3 regions of the Paenibacillus sp. MMS20-IR301 genome follow, and region 3 is predicted to be linked to each of the others. Evidence: riboswitches for the same ligand, from Rfam matches in the RefSeq annotation. Region 3 holds a riboswitch; each other region holds the start of a gene.
The links. Region 3 has a riboswitch for cyclic di-GMP ahead of LOS79_RS21710 (transglutaminase-like domain-containing protein). Riboswitches for the same ligand answer to the same signal wherever they lie in the genome.

Region 1: it holds a riboswitch for cyclic di-GMP, as region 3 does, so the genes downstream of both, LOS79_RS23025 (anti-repressor SinI family protein) here and LOS79_RS21710 (transglutaminase-like domain-containing protein) in region 3, are expected to answer to the same signal.
Region 2: it holds a riboswitch for cyclic di-GMP, as region 3 does, so the genes downstream of both, LOS79_RS04080 (thiamine pyrophosphate-binding protein) here and LOS79_RS21710 (transglutaminase-like domain-containing protein) in region 3, are expected to answer to the same signal.

The regions. Positions count from the first base shown of each region.
Region 1 is NZ_CP135275.1:5,394,260-5,404,165, forward strand. It holds gene LOS79_RS23005 (hypothetical protein) at 1-588, shown strand, start outside; gene sipW (signal peptidase I SipW) at 590-1,174, shown strand; gene LOS79_RS23015 (TasA family protein) at 1,265-1,876, shown strand; gene LOS79_RS23020 (helix-turn-helix domain-containing protein) at 2,020-2,364, shown strand; gene LOS79_RS23025 (anti-repressor SinI family protein) at 2,496-2,645, opposite strand; cyclic di-GMP riboswitch class I at 2,675-2,759, opposite strand; gene LOS79_RS23030 (2-oxoglutarate dehydrogenase E1 component) at 3,929-6,793, shown strand; gene odhB (2-oxoglutarate dehydrogenase complex dihydrolipoyllysine-residue succinyltransferase) at 6,851-8,125, shown strand; gene LOS79_RS23040 (nucleotidyltransferase family protein) at 8,303-8,905, shown strand; gene LOS79_RS23045 (methyl-accepting chemotaxis protein) at 8,975-9,906, opposite strand, start outside.
Region 2 is NZ_CP135275.1:968,954-978,859, reverse strand. It holds gene serA (phosphoglycerate dehydrogenase) at 1-1,065, shown strand, start outside; gene LOS79_RS04095 (SDR family NAD(P)-dependent oxidoreductase) at 1,136-1,981, opposite strand; gene LOS79_RS04090 (helix-turn-helix transcriptional regulator) at 2,149-3,123, shown strand; gene LOS79_RS04085 (methyl-accepting chemotaxis protein) at 3,232-4,482, shown strand; cyclic di-GMP riboswitch class I at 4,864-4,959, shown strand; gene LOS79_RS04080 (thiamine pyrophosphate-binding protein) at 5,103-6,716, shown strand; gene LOS79_RS04075 (carboxymuconolactone decarboxylase family protein) at 6,766-7,128, shown strand; gene LOS79_RS04070 (hypothetical protein) at 7,328-7,678, shown strand; gene LOS79_RS04065 (3-oxoacyl-[acyl-carrier-protein] synthase III C-terminal domain-containing protein) at 7,855-8,847, shown strand; gene glpK (glycerol kinase GlpK) at 8,934-9,906, opposite strand, start outside.
Region 3 is NZ_CP135275.1:5,091,733-5,101,638, reverse strand. It holds gene LOS79_RS21735 (ArnT family glycosyltransferase) at 1-1,471, shown strand, start outside; gene LOS79_RS21730 (glycosyltransferase family 39 protein) at 1,507-5,307, shown strand; gene LOS79_RS21725 (glycosyltransferase family 2 protein) at 5,363-6,340, shown strand; gene LOS79_RS21720 (GtrA family protein) at 6,330-6,734, shown strand; gene LOS79_RS21715 (class D sortase) at 6,774-7,424, shown strand; cyclic di-GMP riboswitch class I at 7,550-7,630, shown strand; cyclic di-GMP riboswitch class I at 7,705-7,785, shown strand; gene LOS79_RS21710 (transglutaminase-like domain-containing protein) at 7,799-8,608, shown strand; rRNA gene LOS79_RS21705 (16S ribosomal RNA) at 8,981-9,906, shown strand, end outside.

The DNA of each region.
Region 1 (9,906 bases), 300 kb from region 3:
ACCGTCAGCGACTTGGTCTATGGTCCCCTTGGTTTCAGCCAGGAGGCGGTTTCACAGCGGTTCATCTTCCCGGTCACGGCCACTCTGCCGGAGGATAATATATCAGGCACTCTGCTCTCCACTTACAACAGTCTTAATTCCTCACTGCTTAGCCTGAAAGACAGTGCGGCTTCCAGCATAGCGGAAATCGGCAGCCAGCAGCAGCTGATCAGCGAGACCCGCAGCGTACGCCTGGAAGAGGAGGAGCAGGCGCGTCTCGCGGAACAGGCGAAGAAAGATGAAGAAGCGAAGCAGGCTCTGGAGAAGCAGAAGGCGGCGGAGGCCAAAGAAAAGGCGGAGGCCGAGGAGAAGGCTGCTGCCAAGCCTGAGGACGGGACTAAACCAGAAGACACTTCCGCAGACAAACCGGGCGAAGTCACAGACCTCCCGGATCCGGCCGGAAGCGGGCAGCCAGAACCTGCCGCAACACCGGCACCTGAATTAACTGAAGCCACGGCACAGGAACCGCAAGCCACGGCAAGCCCTGTACCTGAGCCAGAACCTGCACCAGATCTCTCTAACTCCCAACAAGACAAAGGCGGAGATTAACATGAAGATTAGAAAATGGATTAGTAACCTGCTCTCTACAGCTATGCTCCTGATCTTCATCCTGCTGGTAGCAGCCGTAGTCGTATCCAAGAGCTCCGGCGGTGAGCCTTCCTTCTTCGGGTATGAAATCAAAACCGTGCTCTCCGGCTCCATGGAGCCAGGCATCCAGACCGGTTCGATTGTAGCCCTGAAGCCTGGCGGAGATATGAACCGGTTCCAGAAGGGGGATGTCATCACCTTCAGAAGCGAGGACAATATTCTGATTACCCACCGGATCGTTGAAGCCACACTTAATTCTGCAACCGGTGAGGCTCTATACCGCACAAAAGGTGATAACAATGATGCTCCTGACATGAATCCTGTCAGCTCGGCCAATGTTGTCGCACAGTACACCGGAACCACTATCCCGTATGTCGGGTATGCCATGAACTTCGCCGTCTCCAAAGCCGGCAGTATAATCCTTATGATTGTGCCGGGCCTGATGCTGCTGTTCTATGCACTCTACAGTTCGTGGAAAGCGCTGAGTGCACTTGAAAAGAAAAACGCGGCACTATCCGCTCCTTCCGCACCCGAAACACCGCAATAATTGTTGTTACCTTCCGTTTACGAACCGGAAGATACAAATATATAGGCGCTGCCTACAACTAATCTCAAACAATTAGAGGAGGAATTATTAATGGGTATCAAGAAAACTTTGGGTCTTGGCGTTGCATCGGCTGCACTTGGTTTGTCTTTAATCGGCGGAGGAACCTTCGCTTACTTCAGCGACACTGCACAGAGCACAGCAACTTTCGCAGCAGGTACACTCGATCTGACTTCGGATCCTTCTGTCATCGTTGATATTTCCAACCTGAAGCCGGGCGATACTGTAACTAAGAACTTCAAACTGAAAAACTCCGGCACCCTTGATATCGGTTCAATCAAGCTCAAAACGACTTCAGAGGTAACCGATACGCTCGGCGACAACAATGGCGTTGACCTGAATAAGTTCATTAAAGTGAAATTCCTCGTGAATAAAGACAAAGCGACCCTCACTTCACCGACAGTGGTCTATGAGACTACACTCGCTGATCTGAAGAATATCACCCCGGATCTTGTAGATAACACCGGAACTTTCATTGAGCAGCTCTTCACTGAAGCTGACGGCATCAAAGCCGGTACGGAGGACAGCTTCACAGTACAGTTTGAATTCGTGGATTCCGGCGAAGCACAGAACTATTTCCAGAAAGATAAAATCAAACTGATCTGGGATTTCGAAGCTAAACAAGGTGCTAAGAAAGCCTACTAAGAACTGATGCGTTGTCTAAAAGCAGTATATCTGAAGCCGGCAACGGTCAAGGTATACTGCTTTTTCTCCCGCCCGCATGATTTTTGTCGGTTTTGCGAATTTTTGTTATACTAGTGTCAAAAAGTACGGAGGGCGTTGTAATCATGTCAGATAATATGGGAAGCCGCATCCATAGGCTTCGTCAGGAGAAGGGTTATTCTCTATCCGAACTGGCGGACAAGGCTGACGTGGCGAAATCATACTTAAGCAATGTGGAACGGAATATTCAATCCAACCCCTCCATTCAATTTATCGAAAAGATTGCTGACGCGCTTCAGGTATCCATTCATGTTTTGCTGTATGGCGGACTCGCTGAGACCGAAGAACCGGCTCTGGACGGAGAATGGTTCAGCCTGGTTCAGGAGGCTATGGCTTCCGGTATAAGCAAGCGTGAATTTAAGGAATTTCTTGATTACCAGAAATGGCGGCTGGACCAGAAGGATAATTGAACAGAATGATCCGGTAAAGCCAGGCGCGGTCCGCTGCACCCGGTTATGCCCCTGCCCGGGAATACAGAAAAGGGCACAGCGTTCTAATCGCTGTGCCCTTTTCTGTATGTATCCCTGCAAGACTGGTTATCCTACATCGCCTGAAGTGCCTTCTCATTAAAAAAACGGCGGATCTCATCCGCCTGGATACCGGCCCGCTTAGCAGCCATGAGCAGATATACCCATTCTAAATCCAGATCAACTGCCTGAAGCTCATCATTCCCCTGGTTGGACTGATCCAAGAAATCTCCTCCTAGAATTTTTCTCGTCCCCAGGCAGTCCGGCCATCATAGTATTTCTACTTTAGATCCGAGACTTTGTGCCCCTGCCTTTCAGCAGGTTTACCCTTTACTGGACCCTTTGTTTTGAAAGGATCTGGATAAAATCAATGAAACCGTTCTCCGCAATAACATTATACAAGAACTTTAACGAAAAGTGTGTCGATATCTGGAATTTTTTTATGTTAAGTTGTGAAGAACCTTAGCTGAAATTGCCTACAGCTTGTATAAATATTCCCATTTTTATTTCAAGCGCCCTCATTCCGTTTAAATATAGTTATTATAGACTTCGCTTCCGTGACACAATATAAGAGTAATTACCCAATTTTATGTTTTGCAACTACAAAAATTCTTAAAAATTTTATTTTTATTTTTTATAGTTTGAACTGGAAAGCTACCTGTTGATTTAGGATACAGGAATGCCCAAAGAGCTTCTTGCTGAACGGCCGAAATTCATTCTATTGTATTCACCTTCTATCCGCGCGACAGCTTATTGTACACGATTGCTGGCCTTCGCTCCCACTAAGGAAGCCAAGCGTGGTGTTGGAGCAAGTTATAGAGGGTCAATCCCCTCTGTCTGGTTCAAATACACTCCCAATCTGACGCATACGGACACCACAGCCTTTGTTCGCTCGAAAAAGGCCATTGGGGCGGGCTTACGGACATGACGGCCCTTATCCGCCGCTTTTCATAGGCAAAATCCACTTTTCCGGTGAAATAACGGCGCTGATGTCCTTAAGGTCCGGCACTCAGGTAGCTTTCTGCAGGCTTAACGTCTCTCATGTCCGTAACGCTAAGCTGGTCCCTTGAACAACCGTTGCGTGGCTGGCTGCATTTTTTAATGGTGGGTACATTCAACCCATTTACCTGCGCGCGGCAGCTCATTGTACATGATTTTCCGCTTAAAGATGAGTTTTGGACTTCCGGCCGCCGTTATTTCCAAATTTTTTGCTGATTACCGCTGTTTATGGTGAACATTCTGTAATTCAGGTTTTCTAAAGTATTTTAGTACAATCTATATAGCATTTTTCTTTACTCCGGCCTTGCCTATAAGATTTATGATTGTTCCGTATGAATCTCATGTTGAATCATACCGTTTTGCGAACGGATTGCCCGAAAGTATGAATTGATTACCCTGCCGGAAAGTAGCACAATAATGGTGAGAATGAAACCGCAAACATTGCAGCTCCGCCTGGTGGCACACTTGTATGCCGCGTGTGGAGTTTATCCGTTAGGAGGACCTATTCATGGCCATCAAAGAGCCCTATACCCATTCCGTCTGGAGCAAATACTACGGCCCCAACCTGGGCTACATCCAGGAGAAATATGAGCAATTCGTCCACAACCCGGCTTCCGTCGAGCCTCACTACCGTGATCTGTTCACTGTATCCGGTCCGCCTCCGCTCGCCCCTGAGACCGACAAGACGCCTCCACCGGCAATTTCCGGGGATACCGAGTGGCTCAGAAAGGCCGTAAAGGCCTCCAAGCTGATGGCCAACATCCGGATCTACGGTCATATGGCTGCGGATATTGATCCGCTGGAGCGGAGCAGCAACCCGATGGCGAAATGGCTGGAGATTGAGACTTACGAGCTCACCCGCGAAGACCTGAATGCCCTGCCCGCATCGCTGATCTGGGAGAATGCCCCGGAGGGCGTGCATACTGCCATGGATGCCGTTCACCGGATGCGCCAGGCATACACGCAGACTATTGCCTATGAGTTCGGGCATGTGCATGATGAACGTGAGCTGCGCTGGCTTAACAGCCAGGCTGAATCGACCACCTCACCGGCTCCCTTGAACAATGCAGAACGCAAGGAGCTGCTGAAGCGGCTGATTCAGGTAGAGCAGTTCGAGACCTTCCTGCATAAGACATTCGTCGGCCAGAAGCGCTTCAGCCTGGAAGGCAATGATGCCCTTGTCCCTATGCTGGATGAGATTGTACGGGCTGCCGCCCATGACGGCGCTGAACATATTCTTATGGGGATGGCTCACCGCGGAAGACTAAACGTGCTTGCCCATATTCTGGGCAAACCTTATGATATTATTTTCTCGGAATTCCACCACTCGCCGAACAAGGAGCTGTTCCCGTCCGAAGGCTCCATGGGGATTAACTATGGCTGGACCGGCGATGTGAAATACCATCTGGGAGCTGACCGGGCTGTCCGTGAGGGCGAAACCGTGCGCACCCGGATTACGCTCGCCAACAACCCGAGCCATCTGGAGTTCGTTAATCCTGTAGTAGAAGGCTTCACACGCGCAGCACAGGAGGAACGCAGTGCTCCGGGCTTGCCTAAGCTGAATACGAATAAGGCGATGGCTGTACTGATGCACGGCGACGCCGCTTTTCCGGGCGAAGGTATTGTTGCTGAAACTCTTAATATCGGCAAACTGCAAGGTTATCAAAACGGCGGTACTGTGCATATTATCGTCAATAACCGGATCGGCTTCACTACGGAAAGTGAAGATTCCCGCTCCACCCACTATGCCAGTGACCTTGCCAAAGGCTATGAGATTCCGGTGGTGCATGTTAATGCAGATGATCCGGAAGCCTGCATTGCTGCCGTCCGGCTGGCCAGTGCTTACCGCCACCAGTTCAAGAAGGATTTCCTGATTGATCTGATCGGCTACCGCCGCCACGGCCATAACGAAATGGATGATCCGGATACTACCCAGCCGCTGGTCTACAGCAAGGTCCGCAGTCATCCTACAGTCTACCGGGTATACGCTGAACGGCTGCAGCGCGAGAAGGTGGTTACCGCGGAGGATGTGCAGCGGATGATTACGGATGCCGATCAGGTGCTGCAGCAGGCCTTCGACCAGATGAAGGAAGGCAAACAGAAGAGCGCGGAATCCAAAGCCTCCGTAGCCCTGGACACATCTTCTCCGCCTCAGCGCATGACAGCAGTTCCGCTGTCCAGTCTGCAGGAGATCAACCGTGAGCTGCTTAGCGTTCCGGATGGCTTCACAGTCTATCCGAAGCTGGAGCGGATTCTGAAGCGCCGCAAGGATTCCCTGAATGACGGTGAACGGGTCGACTGGGCGCTCGCCGAAACGCTGGCCTTCGCCACCATCCTGAAGGACGGCACTCCGATCCGGCTCAGCGGCCAGGATTCACAGCGCGGCACCTTTGCCCACCGGCATCTGGTCCTCCATGACAGTGAGAGCGGTGAACTTTTCTCTCCGCTGCATCAGCTGACGAATTCCCGCGCCTCCTTCGGCGTCTACAACAGCCCGCTGTCGGAAGCCTCTGTACTCGGCTATGAATATGGCTATAATGTTTTTGCACCGGAGACCTTCGTGCTCTGGGAAGCGCAGTACGGCGATTTCGCCAATGCCGCCCAGGTCATTATAGACCAGTTCATCGCCGCCGGCCGGGCCAAATGGACACAGCGCAGCAATCTTACCATCCTGCTCCCTCATGGCTATGAAGGCCAGGGGCCGGAGCACTCGAGCGGCAGGCTGGAGCGTTTTCTGCAGCTGTCTGCAGAGGAGAACTGGACTGTCGCGAACCTGACCTCCGCCGCCCAGTATTTCCACCTGCTGCGCCGCCAGGCTGCCCTGTGCGGCCAGGGGGATGCCCGGCCGCTGGTTATCATGGCACCGAAGAGTCTGATCCGCAATCCGCGCAGCACCTCAGCCGGAGCAGACCTCGCCTCCGGCACCTTCCAGCCGGTGCTGCCCGAGCCGCTGCTTGGCAAGAATCCCGGCGAGGTCAAGCGCCTCGTCGTGTGCAGCGGCAAGGTCGCTATCGACCTGCAGGCTGAGCTTGAGGGAGCGCGCGGCCAGGACTTCTCCTGGCTCCATATTCTCCGCCTGGAGCAGCTGTATCCGTTCCCGGAACGTGAGCTTGGCACCTATCTCAGCAGCTTCGGCTCCCTGGAGGAGATCGTCTGGGTGCAGGAGGAACCGAAGAATATGGGCGGCTGGAGCTATGCCGAACCCCGCCTGCGGGCTATCGCCCCGCAGCAGGCGGTCCAGTACATCGGCCGTCCGGAGCGCTCCAGCCCGGCCAGCGGCTATGCGGATGTACACAGCTTCGAGCAGCGGCGCATCGTTAGGGAAGCCCTGAAGTTAAATGCCCCTATACAAGCACCTGTACCGTCCTCCTGAACGCAGGAGGCGGACTCATAATAACGTAATTCACTATATTTGGGGAGGTAACGGCCTGTGTCCGAAATTAAAGTACCCGATCTGGGCGAATCCATTTCCGAGGGAACCATCTACAAATGGCTGGTGAAAGAGGGCGACACTGTCGGCCAGGGTGATGTGCTCGCGGAGCTTGAGACCGATAAGGTCAATCTGGAGATCAGTGCGGAGGAGGATGGCGTAATCTCCTCCATCCTGCGCCAGGCGGGCGAGAACGTTGCCGTTGGCGAAGCCATCGGCATTATCGGCAGCCCCGCCGGGCTGGACGCTGACGGCGCAGCGCCGTCAGCGCCTGCACCTGCAGCAGCGGCTGAGCCTGCCGCTGCCGTAACCGCCCCAGCCGCCGAAGCTGCGGCCGGGGGCACTGCGGCCCTGGCCTCGCCGGGGGCGCGCAAGCTGGCCCGGGAGCGGGGCATCGACCTCGGCGAGGTCAGTCCCCGCGACCCCATCGGCCGGATTGCCCAGGCCGATGTGAACGGGCATGGCGCAGCCGTGCCGCAGGCCGCTGCGCCTGCCGCTCCGGCGCCGGCACGGCCGGAGCCGGTGAAGCCCGCGCTGCAGGCAGCGGGCAAGGCACCGCACGCTGAGGATGGCAAAGCCACCGAGCGCAAGCGCATGTCGCGGCGGCGGCTGACGATCGCCAGCCGCCTCGTCGAAGCGCAGCAGACGGCCGCGATGCTGACCACCTTCAACGAGGTGGACATGACCGCGATTCTCGACATCCGCAAGCGCCGCAAGGATGCCTTCAAGGAGAAGCATGATGTCGGACTCGGCTTCATGTCCTTCTTCACCAAAGCCGTAATCGGCGCGCTCAAGGCTTATCCGCTGCTGAATGCCGAGATCGACGGTGAGGATCTCCTGCTGAAGAAGTATTACGACATCGGCATTGCCGTTGCCGCCAAAGAGGGCCTGGTCGTGCCGGTCGTCCGCGATGCGGACCGGCTCAGCTTCCCGGAAATCGAGCGGCAGATCGGTGAGCTCGCCGCCAAAGCACGCACGAATACGCTTAGCTTGCCTGAGCTGCAAGGCGGTACATTCACGATTACGAATGGCGGTGTATTCGGCTCTCTGCTCTCTACACCAATCCTCAATACCCCGCAGGTCGGCATTCTCGGCATGCACAAAATCCAGCTCCGCCCGATCGCCTTGGACGAGGAGCGGACTGCCAACCGCCCGATGATGTATATCGCTTTGTCTTATGACCACCGGATCGTAGACGGCTCAGAAGCCGTAAGCTTCCTGGTCAAAGTCAAGGAATTGCTGGAGGACCCTGAAGCCTTGCTGCTGGAAGGCTAACCTTCCATTAGCAACCTTAAATCCTGCATCATGGACAAACAGGCATCCGGAGAGCGAACGCTCTGGCCGGATGCCTGTTTGTTGTTAAGCCCAGGGATGGAAATAGAGTAATTGTACTGTATAATGTAGATTCCCTGCTAAACTTTGGCAAACCTGATTCTGCTTGGAGGTGCGATTATGCAGCAGATACATAAACGAATACATAATGGAGCAGACATTCTCCGCCTGGTAGAGGAGGATGCCTGGATGATGGGTATTCTGGAGACCGCCCGGACTCTGCAACTGCCGGACTGGTGGGTCTGCGCCGGGTTTGTCCGCTCCAAGATCTGGGATGTGCAGCACGGATTCCCGGAGAGAACACCGCTGGCGGATATTGATGTCATCTATTATGACCCTGGAGATCTGCGGGAAGAGACAGAGAAATGCCATGAAGCGGAGCTGCAGAAGCTTCATCCCGGCCTTCCCTGGTCCCTTAAGAACCAGGCCCGTATGCATACCGTCAACAACCTTCCGCCTTACTCTTCAGCCGCGGACGGAATGTCCAAATTCCCTGAGACAGCAACTGCACTCGGACTCTCCCTGACTGCAGCCGGACAATTAATCTTGGCCGCCCCCCATGGAGCCGCGGACGCAATCGATCTGGTACTCCGTCCCGCGCCGTACTTCGCAGCCCGGCCGCAGCTGCTGCCTGTATACGAGAAGCGGATCCGCAGCAAGAACTGGCAGCGCATCTGGAGCGGTCTGCGGATTCTCCCGGCAGAGCCGCCTAAATACACCTAGGGGCTCAGCCCAAAGAACAGCAGACTCCCTGCATAAGGATCTGCTGCTCTTTGGGCTGTTCTGCAATTGTTACACCGCCAAATCGATGCCCACCACACCGACAACTTCCCCGCGCCCGTCCTTAATCGCTCTGGAGAGGGTAATACAGGAACGCTTGGTGATCGCCGAAACGTACGGCTGAGAGACAAACTGCCCCTCATTCATTGCACCGCTCCACCAGTCGCGGCGCTTGGCATTGAGCAATCCGGCCGCAGGCTCCGAGAAGATGAAGGTGCCGTCCGTCCGGTTTGACCAGATTGCCTGCACATCCGGCACCTTCCGGATGCAGGCAGTAAGCACATGACTATGACTGGCCGTATCAGGTGAATACAGCTCCTGCTTAGATGTAATCTCCGCAAGCAGAAGCTGCATTTCCTGCAGCTTGTCCGCATACCGGCTCATCTCGATTACTTCACGGCCGGAAATAGTGTTCACGGACTGCTGCAGTGCTTGTGATTCCAGCAGCAGGCTGGCGCTGACCTCATTCAGCTGCCCGATCTGTGTCCGCTGCCGGGTTACCTGCTCCAGTGTCAGATCTACCCCGGCAATGGTCTCATTGACAATCCCCACTGCACCGCTCAGCTCGCCTGTAGCCTCATCAATCATCCTGCTCTGCCGTTCTGCGGCTGCAACAGATTCCGTTACGGCCATGCCTACCTCTTCCAGACTGCCCGAGATATCTCCCAGGCGCTGCTTCACGTTGGCTACTTCGTTCACACCATGCTCTACCGCTGCCCGTTCCTTCGTCACCGACTCCAGTACCTGCCGCACTCCGTTATTGATATCGAGCAGTACACCCGAGGAGCGTTCCACGGAGCTCCGGCTCTGGTCAGCCAGCTGCCGTATCCGGCTGGCGACAACGGCAAAGCCCCGCCCCTGCTCGCCTGCACGGGCAGCTTCTATGGAAGCATTAAGAGCCAGCAGCGAGGTTTCATTACCGATTCCGACAATCAGCGAATTGA
Region 2 (9,906 bases), 3.6 Mb from region 3:
GACCGTGCAGAGAAGCTGGAAGTGAAGCTTGCTTCGGTGGATGACATTGTCCGTGGTGCAGACTTCATTACTGTTCATACACCGCTGACACCGGAAACCCGCCATATGATCTCCCGCCCGCAGTTCGAGGTTATGAAAAAAGGTATGCGCATTGTCAACTGTGCACGCGGCGGTGTTATCGATGAAATGGCCCTGGTTGAAGCCATTGACAGCGGGATCGTTGCCGGAGCTGCCTTCGACGTATTCGAGAAGGAGCCGCCGGAGGCTGATCATCCGTTCCTCTCCCATCCGAAAATTATCGTGACTCCGCATCTGGGGGCTTCGACCGTGGAAGCACAGGAGAATGTGGCAATTGACGTATCGGAGCAGGTGCTGCATATTCTGCGCAATGAGCCTTTCATCAATGCCGTGAACATCCCGCCGGTCGCACCGAGCGTGATGAACAAGCTGCAGCCATACTTTACACTCGGCGAGAAGCTGGGCAGCTTCGCAACCCAGATTACCGACGGGGCCATCCGCGAGATTCATGTGGAATACGCCGGAGATCTTTCTGATGTGGATACTCAGCCATTAACCCGCTATATTGTCAAAGGGGTTCTCTCCCGTCACTTTGCCGGTGATGTTAATATCGTAAACTCGATGCACCTGGCCAAGACGCGCGATGTTAACGTGGTAGTGACCAAGGCCTCCAAGACCAAAGGCTTCACCAACCTGATCACGGTTACTCTGAAGGCTGAGCATGACGAAGAACGCCTGGTTGCCGGCACACTGCTGCAGGGCTATGGCGAACGGATTGTGCAGGTCAACAAATTCCCGGTGGACATCGCTCCGGAAGGCCATCAGGTTGTCATTTCGCACAACGATAAACCGGGTATTATCGGTCTCGTCGGCACATTGTTCGGACAGAATGACGTCAACATCGCCTCCATGCAGGTTGGCCGTAAAATTGTCGGCGGTGCCGCCATCATGCTGCTGACCGTTGACAAGGCTGTTCCGCAGGATGTCCTGGTTAAGCTGGCCGGACTGCCTGAGATCAACACTGCAGAAGAAATCATTCTGCTGTAGGACCCAAAAAAACACTCTTTCCGGAAGGATGGCTCAGGCCATCCATTCCGGAGGAGTGTTTTTTTGCTGATTATTCTGGAACCCTGAAGACCGGAATCCGCCGTCCGTCAGTATCCGTGAAGCCGTATTCCTCCGCCAGGCGGCCTACCTGCTGCGGCTTGCCTGACAGCTTCAGCACCCCGGGATCAGCAGCCAGTGCTACGGCTGCGCGGCCGATATATGCTGTAGATTCGCTGGCCTGCAGCTCTTCGACCTCCCGCCAGTGTGCCTCATCTGTCTTCAGGCTGTCCAGCACCAGCTCTGTCCGCATCCACCCGGGTGATAGCGGAATTACAGCGATGCCGTCTTCCGCCAGTTCAGCCGCAAGGCCGAAGGCCATGCGTACAAGCGCATTTTTAGACAAATCATAATAGAAATTCCCTACGTATTTATAATCATCCCAGAAGGTGGTATGAATGATCAGCTTCCCTGCACCGGAGCCCCCGCTGCGCATCAGCGGAACGGCATAATAGTTAGTCATGAGCTGCGCCCGGACTCCGGCATCAAACATATTGTCCCAATGGGCAGCCGGAAGCTCCCACATCGGCTTTATCTCAATCGGAAGGCTATTGCCGCCCCATACATTATTGACCAGAATATCTAAGCGCCCCTTCTCTGCGGCAATCTGCCGGATTACCGCCTCTGTCTCCCCGTCATTCGTATGATCACAGCGGATAACGGCGCCTGCACCACCGGCCTCATGAATTTCATCCAGTACACCTTCAAGCGTCCTTGGTCCTCTATCTTGCAGAGATCCGGCATTTCTTCCCGTAACATATACATAGGCACCTGCTTTAGCCAGCTCTAGCGCGATCCCCTTTCCCGCCCCCCTGCTCCCGCCTGTTACTAGTGCTATCTTCCCGTTTAACGTTGTCATAATAACCTCTCCTCTCAGCTAATGCTGCATATTCTATCAGCTATGTTGCACCAATCCGTTCTCTTTATTAATATAAGCCTTATATATGACAGCTCCTGACATATATAAGACTTATACTGGTTATATTCATTGTTGTGATTCCATCTCTTCATATAAGGAGGCTTATTATGCGGGCAGACCGTTTATTGTCCATTCTGCTGCTGCTGCAAAACCGCGGTAAAATCAGCTCAAGGGAGCTCGCCGAGACGCTCGAGGTCTCGGAAAGGACGATCTTCCGGGACATGGAGGCGCTCGGCATCGCCGGTATCCCTGTGCTGGCCGAACGCGGCCGCGAGGGAGGCTGGATGCTTGCCGAGGGTTACAGGACCTCGCTGACCGGAATGACCCCCAAAGAGATCTCAGCACTGCTCCTGCCGGCCGATCCTGCAATTCTCCAGGCGCTGGGAATCCAGTCCGAGTTCTCTTCCGCAAGCCGCAAGCTGCAGGCTGCCTCTGCCAGACTGCCGGCTTCACCGCTGAGTGTTCTAAACGAGCGGATTCATATTGACGGTGCAGGCTGGCATCCGTCCGGAGAAACCTATCCCTGTCTTACGGCACTGCAGGAAGCCGTATGGGAGGAGCATAAAGTGCGCATCGGTTATTTGCGCGGAGAAGAGTACGCAGAGCGGCTGATCTGCCCGCTCGGGCTGGTCGTCAAACGCGGAGTGTGGTATGTCGCCGCAGAGACCGGAGAAGGCATGCGGACCTATCGTATTTCACGGATTAATAGTGCCGAAGTCATGGAAGAAACTTTTCGCAGACCGGCAAATTTCAACCTGGCAGACTATTGGGAGGCTTCAACCACGGCATTCAAATCCTCCCTCCCGCGCTATCCGGCAGAGCTGCTTGTGAAGGAGAATGCCATGAACGCCCTGCAGAAGGAGCGTTACGTTAATATCCTGCAGCAGACCCCGGATGCCCGCCCCGGCTGGATAGTTGTGCAAGCTGAATTCAATACGCCGGAGTCAGCCTGCCGGATCATCCTGTCGTTAAGTCCGGGTATTATTGTAGCTTCTCCGGCGGAGCTGGCCGGCAGCGTAGAGTGCAGTTTACGTGAAGCTCTTTTGCTGTACGAAAACAATACGCAACCGCACTCTTTTTAGCGAATGCAAAAAGAAGTTTTATGTCAGTTCTTACAATAGACCGATCGCGCTCTAATCCCCTATAATATGACAATACACAATTATCATTTTTAGGGGGAACTATACTTTATGGACTGGATGAACAAGCTGCCGTTAAAACAAAGAATTATTGCCGGATGTTACCTGGTTGCCGCTTTATTCGCTGTCCCCGTGCTGATTACGCTGATCATTATGGGCAAGGTTGTGATTGGCCTTATTCTGATTGCGGTACTCGCTGCCCTAACCTTCCCGCTCGCGCGCTTCATTGAGAGAACGCTTACATCTTCATTTGAGGATATCTCCAATGTAACGCATACGATTGCCAAAGGCGACTTCACCAGCCGGGCGGACGAGAGTGGCTCCATGGGCGATATCAGCCGTTCCTTCAACACAATGATCGACAAGCTGAAGAAGATTCTGACTGATGCTTCACAGCTCACCCGTCAGGTTATGGATGCCAGCCGCGGGATAGAGGATAAGAACCAGAACCTGAAGATCGTAATGGCCCAGGTAGCCTCCTCTTCCAATGAACTGGCCCTCGGCGCGAACGAAATTTCGGTAGATATTGCAGAAATGACCGAGTCCATCAAAGATATTGAAACCAAGGTCTCCAATTATACGAATTCTACAAAAGAAATGAATAAACGCTCTGTACATACGCTTGAACTGGTTGAACAAGGACGAATCTCCGTTGATACCCAGGCAGACGGCATGCGCAAGAATATTCAGGCTACACAAAAGGTGGCAGACACAATCGAAGCCCTTTCGCAGAATGCCCGCGGCATTACCATGATTGCCAAGAGCATTACTGAAATTGCTGAGCAGACGAACCTGCTCTCATTGAACGCTTCCATTGAAGCTGCGCGTGCAGGCGAACATGGCCGCGGATTCGCAGTTGTCGCCCAGGAGGTCCGCAAGCTGGCGGAAGAATCCACTGCCTCCACCAAAGAGGTATTCGGACTGGTCCGCAGCATAGAAGCTGATATCAAGCAGGCGATCGATAATATTGCCATCAACGAAGAAGTAGTACAAGTACAGAATGAGATGATTACCGAAACTGCACATATCTTCTCCCAAATCGTTCACAGCGTACAGTACATAACTGAGCAGATCGCCTCCTTCTCCGCCGAGAGTGACCTGATGCTCGAAAGTGCGCTTAAAATTTCCGGAGCAATTGAGAATATTTCGGCGATCACCCAGCAGACGGCAGCAGGTACCGAAGAGGTATCCGCAGCGATGAACGAGCAAATCCATGCACTGCAGTCCGTAGCTGAAGAGACCGAGAAGATGACCCAATCGGTTTTCCAGCTGCAAAAAACAATTCATATTTTCAAATTTTAACAGATTCGCAGAGAGTCCGTTTTCGCAGCTGCAAACTGCGGAAACGGCTTTTTTATTATGTCGAGGCAAAGATTTACTGTAATATTCACAAAGTGTTAAGATTCTGCATAACCATAAAAAGTAAATTTGTATTATTTACTTACTATTCATTAAATATATATATAAAAACCTCTATAATACTATACATTTGATTTTTTGAATTTATATTATTACACATCCACATTTTCGGAAAACATAATGCAAATGGTTTGAAAACTATCATTTCAAGCCGCTTTCATCCCTGAAAATTCGCTAAATTTCGAGTTCCATAAACTGCGCTTATTGACAAAAGGAGAGCGAGGAATATATTGTAAAGGAAAATTATTCTTCTATTACTCCTAACAGAATAAGAGGCAAAATTCTTCGAAAGGGAATGACGCAAAGCCATGGATCTACAGTCCTATATCTTTATAGGACCATGACAGCCAGGTTGCTGAAACACTACGGACGTCTTAGATTTCATGTCCGGTCTGTGATTCGTGCAACAGGCCTGTGCTCCTACTAACGAGTGCAGGTTTTCTATTGCTACATACCTAATAACAACTTGCGGGGTGGATGTTCTGAAGACAGTTGCAGATTATATGGCCGAGGCATTACACAATCTCGGAGTAACACATTCTTTTGGGATTATCGGCAAATCTATTTGTCCTATCGCACTAAAGCTTGTAGATTATGGTATTGAATTCATTCCCGGCCGGCATGAATCCAGCTCCGGATTTGAAGCAGGCGGTTACGCGCTCAAAACAGGCAGTCTCGGGGTAGCCTTCGGCACCTCCGGCCCGGGCGGAACGAACCTGCTCACCGCTGCGGCACATGCCAAGGCTAACAATCTTCCCGTTCTCTTCATCACCGGCCATCAGTCAATTAAAGAGCTGGGGATTCCCCAGTGTCAGGATTCCACATCCTACCTTGCCGATCTGGCAGAGATGTTCCGGCCGGCAACGCTGTTCAGCAAGCTGGTTGAACGCGGTGATCATTTCAGCACTATATTCAATCATGCCCTGTCCATCGCGCTGGGTGACAAAAAAGGCCCTGTCCATCTCTGCATTCCCTTTGATGTCCAAACGGAACGGCTGGAGGAATGCCGGATCGTGCTGCCTGAACGGGAAAAGCTCGTCAACTACGCTAACTTTGAACGGGTCGTCTCGGCAATCAATGCCTCCAGCAGACCTCTGATCATCGCCGGTAAAGGCGTCAACCGTTCCGGAGCCCACAAGGAGCTTGTCCAGCTGGCCGAAACCTTCAACATTCCTGTTGTCACCTCTCCCGGCGGCAAAGGCACCATCGCCTGGGATCACCCGCTCTATCACGGGCCTATCGGCGTCGGCGGATGTCCGCACGGTGAAGAGCTAATGAACAACAGCGATCTTTTTATTGTCCTTGGCTCACGGCTAAGCGATATGACCATCTGTAATCTGAAGCCTGAGAACCATCCTGAGCTGCTGATTCAGTTTGATGTCGATCCTACATTTGTCGGTAAAATCCTCCATTCTCGCACCATTTCTGTTGGCGGCGATATGCGGGACAATCTGGAGCTGTACCTTCAGCAGATTGATCCGGCGTCCGTCAAGAGACGCGAGATTACAGTATCCAATGAGTATCATGAGGAGCTTCCCGTATTGCCCAAGCTGTCTCTCGCCTCAGTAATGAGCACAATGAGTGATTTGATCCCTTATGACAGTACTGTATTTGTCGATGACGGCAGCCATGGCTTCAACGCAGTGAAATGGTTCAACGTTAAGAAGGCCGGCAGCTTTGTTTTCGATGATTATTTTGCCTGCATGGGCAATTCAATCGGCATGGCCATCGGAGCCAAGGTAGCCGCTCCGCAAGAAACCGTGTTCTGCATTACGGGTGACGGCTGCTTCATGATGCTTGGTACTGAAATAAACACAGCCGTTTGCAAGGAAATACCTGTGATTTTCATTGTTGTCAATAATATGCAGCTGGATATGGCACTCAAGGGTATGGCGAAAACAACCGGCCGGATTGATGGAACACTGTTCGAGGTTCCTCTTGATGCTGTCAAATTCGCCGAATCGCTTGGTGCCGCAGGCTTCCGATGCGAGACACAGGAGCAATTTGCTTCAGCAGTCCGCGAGGCAATTGCGCTAAACCGTGTTGCTGTGATTGAGCTTTTAACCGACCGTGATGAAATGCCTCCTACGGCTCACCGGACACTTGATCTTAATTAAGCCGGATTGCATCCCACTCTACTACCCTACTCTCAGGAGGCCATGAAGTATGAACACGAACAGCGGTTTGGAGCATTTCACTAATCTTTCAGGACAATACGGAGCAAAAGCGCTGGCACCGATCAAAGAGCATTTCCCTGAGCTTGCCGAGTTCATTATGGGTAATGCTTACGGGGATATTTTTCAGCGGACAACTATTGGGGCGGACTGGAAGGAGATCGCCGTTATCTCATCTTTAATAACTATGGGGCAGTTTGAACAGCTTGGTGTTCATTATGTAATGGCACTTCGCGTCGGAATGACCGTTGATCAAATCAAAGGAATTCTGCTGCATCTGGTACCGGTTATTGGCGCTCCAAGAGTGATTTCGGCTTTCAATGTTTTGCTGGAGACGCTGGAAGAGATCCGTTAATCCCTTACAAGATATTACAACATTCGACTTTTGTATTGCATATTCGAGAATCATGCGGTTATAATGAAGGCAAAATATCCCAAAAACTAAATTCAAATGTCGAATATAGTCGTAAGAATGCAGTTTCCGGATATCCATCATGATGATTAACCGATAAGGTCTGAGTTGTCATGCAATCAAAATTACGGGAGAGATGAACATGGGACAATTTATTTTGAAGACGGACAGTGCAAAGAAAGTCATTAATATTGAGCTGGAAGGAACCTTCTCGAATGAGGATGGCCTGAAATCCATTCAAGCTTACCAGCAGACCATTAACCCGATTAATCCGGCTGAATATGCCCTTGATATCGACTGCAGAAAGCTTAACGTAACCGCCCCTGATGTTGTGCCGCTGCTGGAAGGCTGCTTCATCATGTTCAAGTCTGACGGCTTCCAGAAGGTCACCCTGACCCTGGAGAACAACCCGATTCTCAAAATGCAGCTGGCGCGTCTGGGCCGCAAAGCAGGACTGGAAAACCTGGACATTATCTCGACGGTACAAGCCTAGTAATTTTTATATACACCTAAATTCCATCATTGAAACTCCGGGCTTTACCGCCAGTTATCATGATTAAGTTTGTACGAGATCACTTACTAACATAACTTAAGTTTTAGCTTACGAAGCGAGTTTTGCCGAAGTGTAATCAGAAAGCTTATATGCATAATACTTTTAGGAGGTCTACTATGGCTGGGATTCGCATTAAGGACATTGATATCTACCATCCAAGCACTAAGATCAGCAATGACTTTTTCATTCAGCATTTCGATGAGAAGGGCATTGATATCCGCGGACTTCTGGCTACACTGGGCCGTGATACCCGGTACAGCATCAGCAGCACAGATGAGAACTCCCTGACGATGGCCTTTGAAGCCGCAAGCAATGTTCTGGAAAAAACCGGATTGTCCGGTGCAGATATTGATTTAATCGCTTATGCAAGCCAAACTCCTGAATATATTTTTCCTACAAACTCACTCATGATTCATCGTTTAATTAACGGGGCATCGCATACGATCTGCATCGACAGCAACGCCAACTGTGCCGGAATGACTGCTGCAGTGGAGCAGGTCAGCCGCCAGATGCTTGGCAATCCGCGGATCCGCCGTGCGCTTGTCATCGGCTCGGATTATGTTGCCCCGCATGCTAACAAAAATGATCCGGTATACTACGCCAACTTCGGGGATGCTGCTGCTGCTGTCATCCTGGAGCGTGATGAGAATTCTGTAGGCTTCATTGATTCGATCTACCAGACCGATACCTGTGTCTACGGGAACTCCTTATTCCCGGCAGAAGGCCTGGCTAATCTCGGACGCAGCGGTGTCGCTGCAGGCGAATTCAATGTGAAGTTTATTCCGTTCGATGATTCGATCTGCGTGGATGCTGCCTCGGAATCGATCAATACACTGCTAAGCAATAACGGGATTGCCCCTGAATCCATCAAAGCGGCCTGCTTCTCGCAGCTGTCGCTACCGAACATTCAGGCGGTCTCCGGCAAAATCGGAATTGATCCGGATGCTGCAGTATACATCGGCGATGAATTCGGCTACACCTCTACGAGCAGCCCTTTCATCGCACTGCATAAAGCCGTGACGACCGGACAGCTCGAACGCGGTGATAAGGTGCTGTTCTGGACTGTAGGCGCCGGCTGGCAAAATGTTGCCTTTGTAATGGAATACTAATATATAATTCAAACGGCCCGCTGGCAGGATAACTGCTGCGGGCCGTTTTTTATCCGGCAGGCTTTTACACTTCTGTCCCAGTGAACCTAGTGCTGCCCTTCATGCTTCTCCCAGCCCATCGTCCGCGCTACAGCATCCTGCCAGACGCGGTAACGGTGCTCACGCTCCTCCTGCCCCATCTGCGGCGAGAACACCTTCTCGGCCTTGTTGAACTGCTCCAGCTGCTCCCGGGTCCAGATGCCTGATGTAAGTCCGGCAAGCAGCGCAGCACCAAGTGCAGTAGTCTCCGCGTAGGTTGTACGTGTAACGTCGCTGCCCAGAATGTCTGCCTGGAACTGCATCAGCAGATTGTTGCGTACTGCGCCGCCATCCACTCTGAGGCCGCTGAGCGGCATCCCTGCGTCCTTCTCCATAGCTCCGATCACGTCACGGGACTGAAAGGCCAGTGACTCCAGCGTTGCCCGGACCAGATGTCCGGCAGTTGTGCCGCGGGTCAGCCCGAACACAGCCCCGCGGGCATACATATCCCAGTACGGCGCACCAAGACCGGTGAAGGCAGGTACGACCACTACGCCCTCACTGTCTCCGACTTCACTTGCCTTCTCCTCCGAGTCAGCCGGCCCTTCAATCAGACCCAGCCCTTCCTGCAGCCATTGTACGGCCGCTCCTGCGACAAATACACTGCCTTCAAGCGCATAATAGAGTTCATCCCCGATGCCCCAGGCAACGGTCGTCAGCAGGCCGTGGCTCGAGGATACAGCCTCTGTACCTGTATTCATCAGAATGAAGCAGCCTGTCCCGTAGGTATTCTTGGCACTGCCCGCTTCAAGACAGGTATGACCGAATAGCGCCGCCTGCTGATCACCCAGCACAGAGCGGATTGGAATAGCTGCACCGAACCACTGCTTGTCTGCGGTACCGAAATCACCGCCCGACATCCGTACTTCAGGCAGAATGGACGGCGGAATCCGCAGCGTCTCAAGCAGTCCGGAATCCCATCTGCGCTCATGCAGATTATACAGCATCGTCCGGGAGGCATTGGTAACGTCTGTGGCATGC
Region 3 (9,906 bases):
AGGTATGTTGGCCCTCTCCTTGTATGCTTACGGAACTGCCTACTTCTTCGTGCCTTTATTTGCGTTCGGTACAGCAATTCTTCTATTGTATAGTAGGGGACTGAAGCTGCGGACACTGGCATGGAATGCCCTGCTGTTTGCTGCGATGGCTCTGCCTATACTGTTGTTTATTATTATTAATCACTATTCCATGCAGAATATTGCGACTCCGCTGTTCACGATTCCGAAGCTCACCATGCCGCGGGTTGAACAGATTTCATCGGTATTCGGCGGACAGCTGCTGGAGACTGCTGCACATAACTTCAGTACGTTCTGCAAGCTGATGTATAGCGGAAGTGACGGGCTGCCGTGGAATTCAATTGCTCCTTACGGATACGCTTATCCGGCCGCGCTGCCGTTTGCGGGTATCGGGCTGATTGTTACTGCGCATGCCTGGTGGACAAGACGGCGTGAGGCAGCCGGGCAGGGAGCTCTGCTGCTGTGGCTGCTGCTTGCTGTACTTATGGCTTTTATTACTGATGTGAATATCAACCGGATCAATATTGTCTTCTATCCGTTTATTATGCTGGTAAGCGCCGGGTTTATGTGGCTTGCAGGCAAAGTAAGAGGGGCGGCCTGGCTGGCTGCTGCGGTGTTTGCCCTGATGTTTATTCTGTTCTCGAACAGCTACTTCCGTGAATTCCCTGACCGGATCGGTCCTGCTTTCTTTGAATCCTTCGGGGAGGCTGTGGAGTATGCTTCTGATCATAGCCAAGGTGAGGTCTATATTGCGAATGAAGTGAATATGCCTTATATATTTGTATTGTTCTATGAGAGGATCAGTCCGCGGGATTTCCAGGACTCAGTCTTATATGCCAATCCGGGCGATGCTTTCCAGCAGGTGACCTCCTTTGGAAGGTACAAGTTTGGCAGCCTGGACACTGTGCCTGCTGACGCGGCATATATCTTCGGGAATAACTCACCTGTCCCGGCGGCGGGTGCGGAGTATACAATAACAAGATTCACGGGCTACAGCGTGATGGTTACTAACAGCAATCAGACCGGAGGTGCCGGGCCGAATGCTCCCGAGGTAACGGCTGCTGCTGCTGGGGATTTCCGGAATGGCGGCTTTGAAGAGGGAACGCCGGGCTGGAGCTTCACTGCGGGAACAGGTGTAGCGTCCAATAATCCTTACGCGGGAAGGGGACTAGCCTATCTTGATCCGGGAACAGATAAAAGCGTGTCACAGCTGTTCGCAGCTGAGCCCGGAGAATATAAGCTGTCTGTGATGGTCAGCAGCGGCGGCAGCGGCGGGAAATTTGGAATCCGCATGGCAGGGGCAGTGCTGGCAGAGGCTGAACTGCCTGCGGGGGAGAACTATACGCAGATTAGCCTTCCTGCTGTTACTCTGGATCAGAGCGGGCAGGCGGAAATTTACATAACCGGCGGCAACGGCTGGATTAATATTGACGAGGTGAGGGTGGAACGATGATGAGGAATATGCGTGCGGCTGTAACGGCTTTATTAATGCTCTTATTATTTATTCTTCCTGTAACAAACATTTATGCCGAAGGGAATTTACTGCAGAATCCTGGCTTTGAAGAAGGAGAGGACGGAGCGCCTGCTGGCTGGAGCAAGGATATGTGGATTGCCGGAGATGCCTCCGGTACCCTGTCTGTGCAGTCGGAGGATGTGCATTCCGGAAGTAAGGCGGCTGTAATCGAGAATTTTGCAGCCAACCATCTGAAGTGGGTGCAGACGGTTGCCGTGACACCGGACACCTATTACAGAATATCCGGATTCGTCAAAGTGGTAACAACTGCAGGCGAAGGAATGGGAGCTAATATCTTCCCTGTAGGAATCGGAGGGGGATATCCGTCCACTCTGGATACAACAGGCAACTGGCAGTATCTTGAGTTCATCGGCCAGACCGGTGCCGGGCAGACAGAGGTCACTATAGGGGCTGCGCTCGGCGGTTATGCCAGCCTGATTCAGGGCAAGGCTTATTTCGATGATCTGTCCGTGGAGCAGCTGGATGCTCTTCCGGCGGGAGCAAGCGTAGTTTCACTGGATAGCGGAGCACCTGCGGCTGAAGCGGGTGGAGGCGGGGACAGCGCGGCGGCGGAAACGCCTCATAAGGTTTCGCCTGCCAAGCTGCTGCTCATATCAGCTGTCTTCAGTATATTTTTTGCGCTTCTATATAACAGGGCCTTCCGCAGCGAGCGTCTGCTGATCCAGCATAATGCAATCTATACGAGATGGCTCTATGTACTGTTCGGCGCTGCACTGCTTCTGCGGATCTGGATCGGCCTTACCGCGCAGGGCTATAAGAATGATATGAATACATTCATTGCCTGGAGTCAGCGGCTGAATGATCTTGGTCCGGGCAAGTTCTATGAAGAAGGCTACTTTGCGGACTATCCGCCCGGATACTTGTATGTGCTCTACCTGCTGGGCTTGCTTCGCGGACTGTTTGGCTTTGCCGGCGGATCAGGCGGGGAGACGCTTCTCTACAAGCTGCCGGCAATCATCTCCGACCTTGTGCTCGGCTGGCTGATTTACAAAGGCGCCAAACCCAAAATCGGTGCCGGCCTCGGTATCGGGCTGATGATGCTGTTCCTGTTTAACCCGGCAGTGCTGATGGACTCGGCGGCCTGGGGGCAGGCGGATTCCTTTTTCCTAATCTTCCTGCTGCTCAGCATTACGGGCATTGTGGACAAAACCTTTATCCGTGCAGCAATCTTTTTCGCATTGGCTACACTGGTTAAACCGCAGGCGCTGATCTTTACTCCGGTGCTGCTGTTTGCCTTCTATCATCACCGGGCCTGGAAGCAGCTTGCCCTGGGAGCCGTCTACGGACTGGGGATCTTCGCTTTCCTCGCAGCCCCGTTCTTCTGGAACAACGGCGGCTTTGCGGGATTGATTAATTTGTATAAAGCCACCTTATCATCGTACCCTTACTCAACTGTAAATGCCTTTAACCTGTATGCATTAACAGATCCGATGTGGTCCGCTCTGGATTTGACGTGGCTCGGCATACCTTACCGGATATGGGGTTTCATCTTTATTCTTGCGGCAGTAGCCCTTGCAGCGTATTTCTCCTTTAATACCAAGGACCGTAAGGATCTCTCCAAATCATTCTTCATTGGTATTGTATTGATCACAATTGTGTTTGTATTTGGCACCAAAATGCATGAGCGCTACCTGTACCCGGTCCTGCTCCTGTCGCTGTTCGCCTTTATTGAGAGTAAAGACCGGCGTTTCCTGACGCTGTTTCTCGGGTTTTCCCTGACACAATACATCAATGTAGGGTATACGCTGGCCTATCTTAATACCGGCGGCAATCCGCCAACGGACGGAATTGTTCTGGTTACAGCAATTACAACATTGATTCTGGCCTTCTATACCCTGTATATCGGATACGACGTATATATCCGCAAAGCGGTGAAGCCGCTGGCACCGCCGGTCACGATGACGGCAGTATTTGAGGCGGATGTGGCACTTGCCGGGGGAATCCGGCCGCTTGCCGCCAAAGAGCAGCGTTCCCGGCTGGGACTGCAGCGTAAAGACTGGATATGGATGGCTTTGATCACCGTTCTTTACGGAGCACTTGCGCTTTATCATCTCGGAGATACCAAGTCGCCTCAGACTGTGTGGCAGCCGTCTGCCAGCGGCGAGAGCTTCTATGTGGATCTGGGACAGGATTATCCGCTGGAGCAGGTGAAGGTATTCGGCGGTGTCGGCACAGGCAAGTTTCAGCTTGAATTCAGCCAGACGCCGGATAATTGGAGCAGCCCGTTTGAGGTCAGTGAGGATGTCGGCAATGTCTTCATCTGGAAAAGCCAGCCGGTCAACGTATCCGCAAGATATGTTAAGCTTACGGTCACTTCTCCGGGCTTCATCCTGCATGAGATAGCCTTCTATCAGCAGGGTGCGCCGGAAACTCCGCTGACGATTGCGAATGTTGTACCGGATGCCGGTGCAGTGCCTGTAAGAGGGACACCGGCTAATCTGTTTGATGAACAATCTATCATTCCGCTGAATTCGAATTTCATGAATAGTACTTATTTTGATGAAATCTATCATGCCCGGACAGCTTATGAACATTATCACGGAATAGTGCCTTATGAGAATACCCACCCGCCGCTCGGGAAGCTGCTGATTGGTGCAGGTATGGAGCTGTTCGGCGTTAATCCGTTCGGCTGGCGGATCATTGGCACCTTGTTTGGAATCGCCATGTTGCCGCTGATCTATATTATGGCGATGCGGCTGTTCCGGAGAACTACTTATGCTGCGCTTGCCGCCGGACTTTTCGCGCTGGACTTCATGCATTTCACCCAGACGCGCATATCGACAATAGATGTGTACGGCGTATTCTTTATCATGCTGATGTTCTATTTCATGCAGCGGTATTTCACCATGAATTTCTACCGCACCCCGCTGCGCACTACGCTGGTTCCGCTGTTCTGGTCCGGGCTGTTTTTCGGAATCGGAGTCGCCTCCAAATGGATCGTTCTTTACGGCGGGGCGGGGCTGGCCATCATGCTGGCACTTGTGCTGTTTGAGCGGTACAGGGAGTATAAGGCAGCGGGGCGGCTGCTGGCCGGAGGCAAGCTGACCGATCAGGAGCTCAAAGCCGCCTGCCGCACCGCGGACAGGTCGTTCTGGAAGAATACCGTAATTACGCTGGCCAGCTGCATCGGATTCTTCGTTATTATTCCGGTAATTATCTACAGCCTGTCCTTCATCCCTGCACTATCTGCATCGGCGGAGGGTTATACTATAAAGGGGCTGATTGATGCCCAGAAAAATATGTACAACTATCACAGCCAGCTTGTAGCAACGCATCCGTTCGCTTCCTCCTGGTGGGAGTGGCCGTTCATGAAACGTCCGGTATGGTTCTTCAGCGGCGGAGAAGGCTTGCCGGAGGGCAAGGCCAGCAGTATTGTGACGATGGGGAATCCGCTCATCTGGTGGACGGGAATCTTTGCCATGCTGGCAGCGGTATGGCTTACTGTGAAGCGCCGGGACAAGGACCTGTACATGATTTGGATCGCTTTCTTCTCGCAGTATGTTCCGTGGATGCTTGTACCTCGGGAGACCTTCCTTTATCATTATTTTGCCATGGTGCCGTTCCTGATTCTTGCGGTAGTATATGTTCTCAAGATACTTGACAGCAAATTCCTTGACGCCAAGTACTTGCGGTATGGTTATATAGCGGGTGCAGCCATACTGTTCATCCTATTCTATCCGGTGTTATCTGGCATGCAGGTTAACAGTAATTATATAATACATGTATTACGCTGGTTCCCGTCCTGGCTGTTCTAAGGAACAGCCGGCCAGGAACTGGAATCGTTACACCAAATATTTAGGAGGAACCCAGGTGAAAGCCAGATACAGTGTAATTGTCCCCATGTTCAATGAGGAGGAGGTCATTCAGCATACCTATGAGCGGCTCAAAGCAGTGATGGATGAGTGTGGCGATTCCTATGAACTGGTTTTCGTGAATGACGGAAGCCGGGACCGTACAGCTGAGATTATGCGCGGAATCAGTAACAGGGATGAGCATGTCAGACTGATTGACTTTTCCCGTAATTTCGGCCATCAGGTGGCGATTACTGCTGGTATGGATTACGCTGAAGGCCAGGCTGTTGTAGTCATTGATGCGGATCTTCAGGATCCTCCGGAAGTCATTCTGCAGATGATTGCGAAGTGGAAAGAGGGCTACGATGTTGTTTACGCCAAGCGCCTGAAACGGCACGGGGAGACTTTCTTCAAAAAAGCCACTGCAAAAATCTTCTACCGCCTGCTGAGCAGCATGACCAGTGTAGAGATCCCTACGGATACCGGTGACTTCCGGCTGATTGACCGTAAAGTCTGTGATGTGCTGCGCGGCCTGAAGGAGAAAAACCGGTACGTCCGGGGACTGGTGAGCTGGGTCGGGTTCCGCCAGACGATGGTGGAATATGTGCGTGAGGAGCGCTTCGCCGGGGAAACGAAATACCCGCTGAAGAAAATGATCCGCTTTGCGCTCGACGGAATCACTTCCTTTTCTCATAAACCGCTCAAGATTGCGTCGTATATCGGTTTCTTCTTGTCCTTCTCCAGTTTCCTTTATCTGATCTTTGTATTATTCCAGAAGCTCTTTACCTCCTGGACGGTAGCGGGCTGGGCTTCCATAGTAGGGGTGAATCTGCTCTTTAACGGGATTGTGCTGATGCTGCTGGGAGTAATCGGTGAATATATCGGGCGGATTTATGATGAATCCAAGGACAGACCGCTCTATATCGTACGCGAGACCAAAGGATACGACAATGAGGAAGCCGTAGATACCCGGAAGGAAAGCGATTATGCCAGATAAGCTTTGGAGTGCAGGGTTTATCCAGTTCCTGAAATTCAACGCCGTCGGCCTGCTGAATACGCTGATTGATTTCGCCGTATTTACGCTGCTGCATGCATTAGGGATGCTGAACACCCCTGCACAGATTATTTCCTACAGCGCCGGTACAGCCAACAGCTTTTTCTGGAATAAAAAAGTGACCTTTCGTGACACGGACCGGGGCAGCAAAAACAGCTTTGACCGGATGCAGCTTGTCAAATTTATTGTGCTGAATCTGGCCGTCCTGGGGATTTCGGTGCTGCTGATACATCTGCTGACTGAAACATTTGGTATTCAGGTTCTTATAGCGAAGGTGCTTGTTACGTTTGTTACGGTAATCATCAATTTTTTTGGCAACCGTAAATGGGTGTTTTGAGCTAATATATTATAGATCTTTATTACGGAGGCGATTATCATGCGGAAGTTATCCTATTTGATTATACTTGCCGGGGTTCTGGTTATGCTCTATCCCAAAGGAAGCGAATGGTACAATGACCGTCAGCAGCAGAAGCTGCTGGAAGAGGCCGAGCAGGCTTATAGTGAAATCACTCCGGCGGATACTAATCCGGATACGAATTTGAGTGAGTCCTACGCCGAGGTTACCCAGCTGCTGGCAGATGAATCTGCCCAGGAAGAGGCTGCGCCTACAGCAGCTCCTGAAATTGAACTCGGCGGAAAAATAACCGCCATCATCCAGATTGACAGTATTGATCTGAAGCTGCCTGTCCTTGAAGGTGCGACCAAGGCCAATATGAAGCATGCTGCTGCGCACATGAAGGAGACGGCAGCAATCGGCTCAGTTGGCAATGCTGCAATTGCAGCCCATAGAGCAAGAACAGCGGGAAGGCTGTTCAATAGATTAAATGAAGTAGGCATTGGTGACGATATCATTATTACAACAAGCGGGCAGAAGTACGAATATGTAGTATATGATGTTTCTGTCGTGGAGCCTACCGATGTATCGGTGCTTGAGGGGAATAAAGAGGATAAGATTCTTACCCTCATTACTTGTGATCCGCTGGTGAACCCGACGCACCGGCTGATTATCCATGCCAAATTAACCTGATTCATCTGCCTTGATGACAGCAACAGACAAAAACCTAAAAAAACTATTAAATTTTTATGTAAATCTAGTAATTTAGGTCTTGATAATAGAAATAGATATGGTAAGATGTAACTATCAAAGCTAATACACGATAACGGCAAACCTATCGAAAGGTAGGGACGCAAAGCTAAAGGGCCTTCCCGTAAGGATGGCAGCCAGCTACCGAATGAAGAAGCTTTTTTTGTTTGTTCTTTATGTAAATCTATTGATTTTTTGGTAGAATTTAGAGCAGATAAAGCTTATACGATAACGGCAAACCTATCGAAAGGTAGGGACGCAAAGCTAAAGGGCCTTCCCGTAAGGATGGCAGCCAGCTACCGAAAGGGGTTTTATCAATGAAAAAGTTCTATATGATGTTAGTTACATTGTTCGTATTGGTTACAACGGTGCAGGTTGGTACAGTCCAAGCGGCTGAGGCAGATACAAGCTGGTTAAAAGTCGGACAATTGGATCAAGGCGTTGTCGGCGTTTCCTATAATGTTCCTAAAGACAAGAAGATCAAAGTCATGATTACTAAAGACAGCACTAGCTACACTTACAACCTGTATGCTTCCAAACCAAGTGAGACTTTCCCGTTGCAACAAGGTAACGGCACTTACAAGGTTTCCGTGCTTGAGAATACTACCGGTAACAAATATAAAGTAGTTTCTTCCGATACAGTAGATCTTAACCTGAGCGACACTAACGCTGTATACCTGAGCTCTGTTCAGAATGTTAAATGGAATTCTACTGATAAGGCAGTCCTGAAAGCAGCACAATTGACACAAGGTCTGACTACAGATGAAGCTAAAGTGAAAGCTATCTATGACTATGTTGTTGCTAACGTGAAATATGATTACACATTGGCTGCTAATGTATCTACTGATTACATTCCTAATAACGATAACACTCTGGCAACCCTTAAAGGGATCTGCTACGATTACGCTTCCCTGTTTGCTACTATGCTTCGCAGCGAAGGTATCCCAACTAAACTGGTTATGGGGAACACAAGTTATGTTTCTTCCTACCACGCTTGGAATGAAGTGCTGCTTAACGGCAAATGGGTAATTATTGATACTACTGTTGATGCAGGTCTGGCTAAGAACAGCAAAACTTCTGATCTGGTTAAAGTAGCAAGCAAATATACTGCAGCTAAGTTCTACTAAGAATAGCTGTACTCATACAATTGATAGATTTATTCGCGAATAACCCGCTTAATTATTAAGCGGGTTATTTTTATTTTGCTAAAGGGTTGCTTTTTAGTAGAGAGATAGGTTATTATAAATGAGCGTTGTTGGAGCGGGAAAGTTGATTTGGAAATGACTTAAAAAAGTGGTTTCAAAAAAAGACTTGCTTTACTCGAACGAACGTGATATATTATAAGAGTTGCTGGTGACGAGATAATCGCCGCTGACAACGAGTTTGATCTTTGAAAACTGAACAACGAGTGAGTATCGGAATTCACTTATGTGATTCCAAAACAGAGAATGTAAATTCTCGTCAGATGTTTCAAAATGAGCAATCGCTCTTTTCAATACAAATTGGAGAGTTTGATCCTGGCTCAGGACGAACGCTGGCGGCGTGCCTAATACATGCAAGTCGAGCGGAGTATTTCCTTCGGGAAATGCTTAGCGGCGGACGGGTGAGTAACACGTAGGCAACCTGCCCTCAAGACTGGGATAACTACCGGAAACGGTAGCTAATACCGGATAATTTCTTTTTTCTCATGGGAGAAGAATGAAAGGCGGAGCAATCTGCCGCTTGAGGATGGGCCTGCGGCGCATTAGCTAGTTGGTGAGGTAACGGCTCACCAAGGCGACGATGCGTAGCCGACCTGAGAGGGTGAACGGCCACACTGGGACTGAGACACGGCCCAGACTCCTACGGGAGGCAGCAGTAGGGAATCTTCCGCAATGGGCGAAAGCCTGACGGAGCAACGCCGCGTGAGTGATGAAGGTTTTCGGATCGTAAAGCTCTGTTGCCAGGGAAGAACGTCCGGTAGAGTAACTGCTACCGGAGTGACGGTACCTGAGAAGAAAGCCCCGGCTAACTACGTGCCAGCAGCCGCGGTAATACGTAGGGGGCAAGCGTTGTCCGGAATTATTGGGCGTAAAGCGCGCGCAGGCGGTCATTTAAGTCTGGTGTTTAAACCTTGGGCTCAACCTGGGGTCGCACTGGAAACTGGGTGACTTGAGTACAGAAGAGGAAAGTGGAATTCCACGTGTAGCGGTGAAATGCGTAGATATGTGGAGGAACACCAGTGGCGAAGGCGACTTTCTGGGCTGTAACTGACGCTGAGGCGCGAAAGCGTGGGGAGCAAACAGGATTAGATACCCTGGTAGTCCACGCCGTAAACGATGAGTGCTAGGTGTTAGGGGTTTCGATACCCTTGGTGCCGAAGTTAACACAGTAAGCACTCCGCCTGGGGAGTACGGTCGCAAGACTGAAACTCAAAGGAATTGAC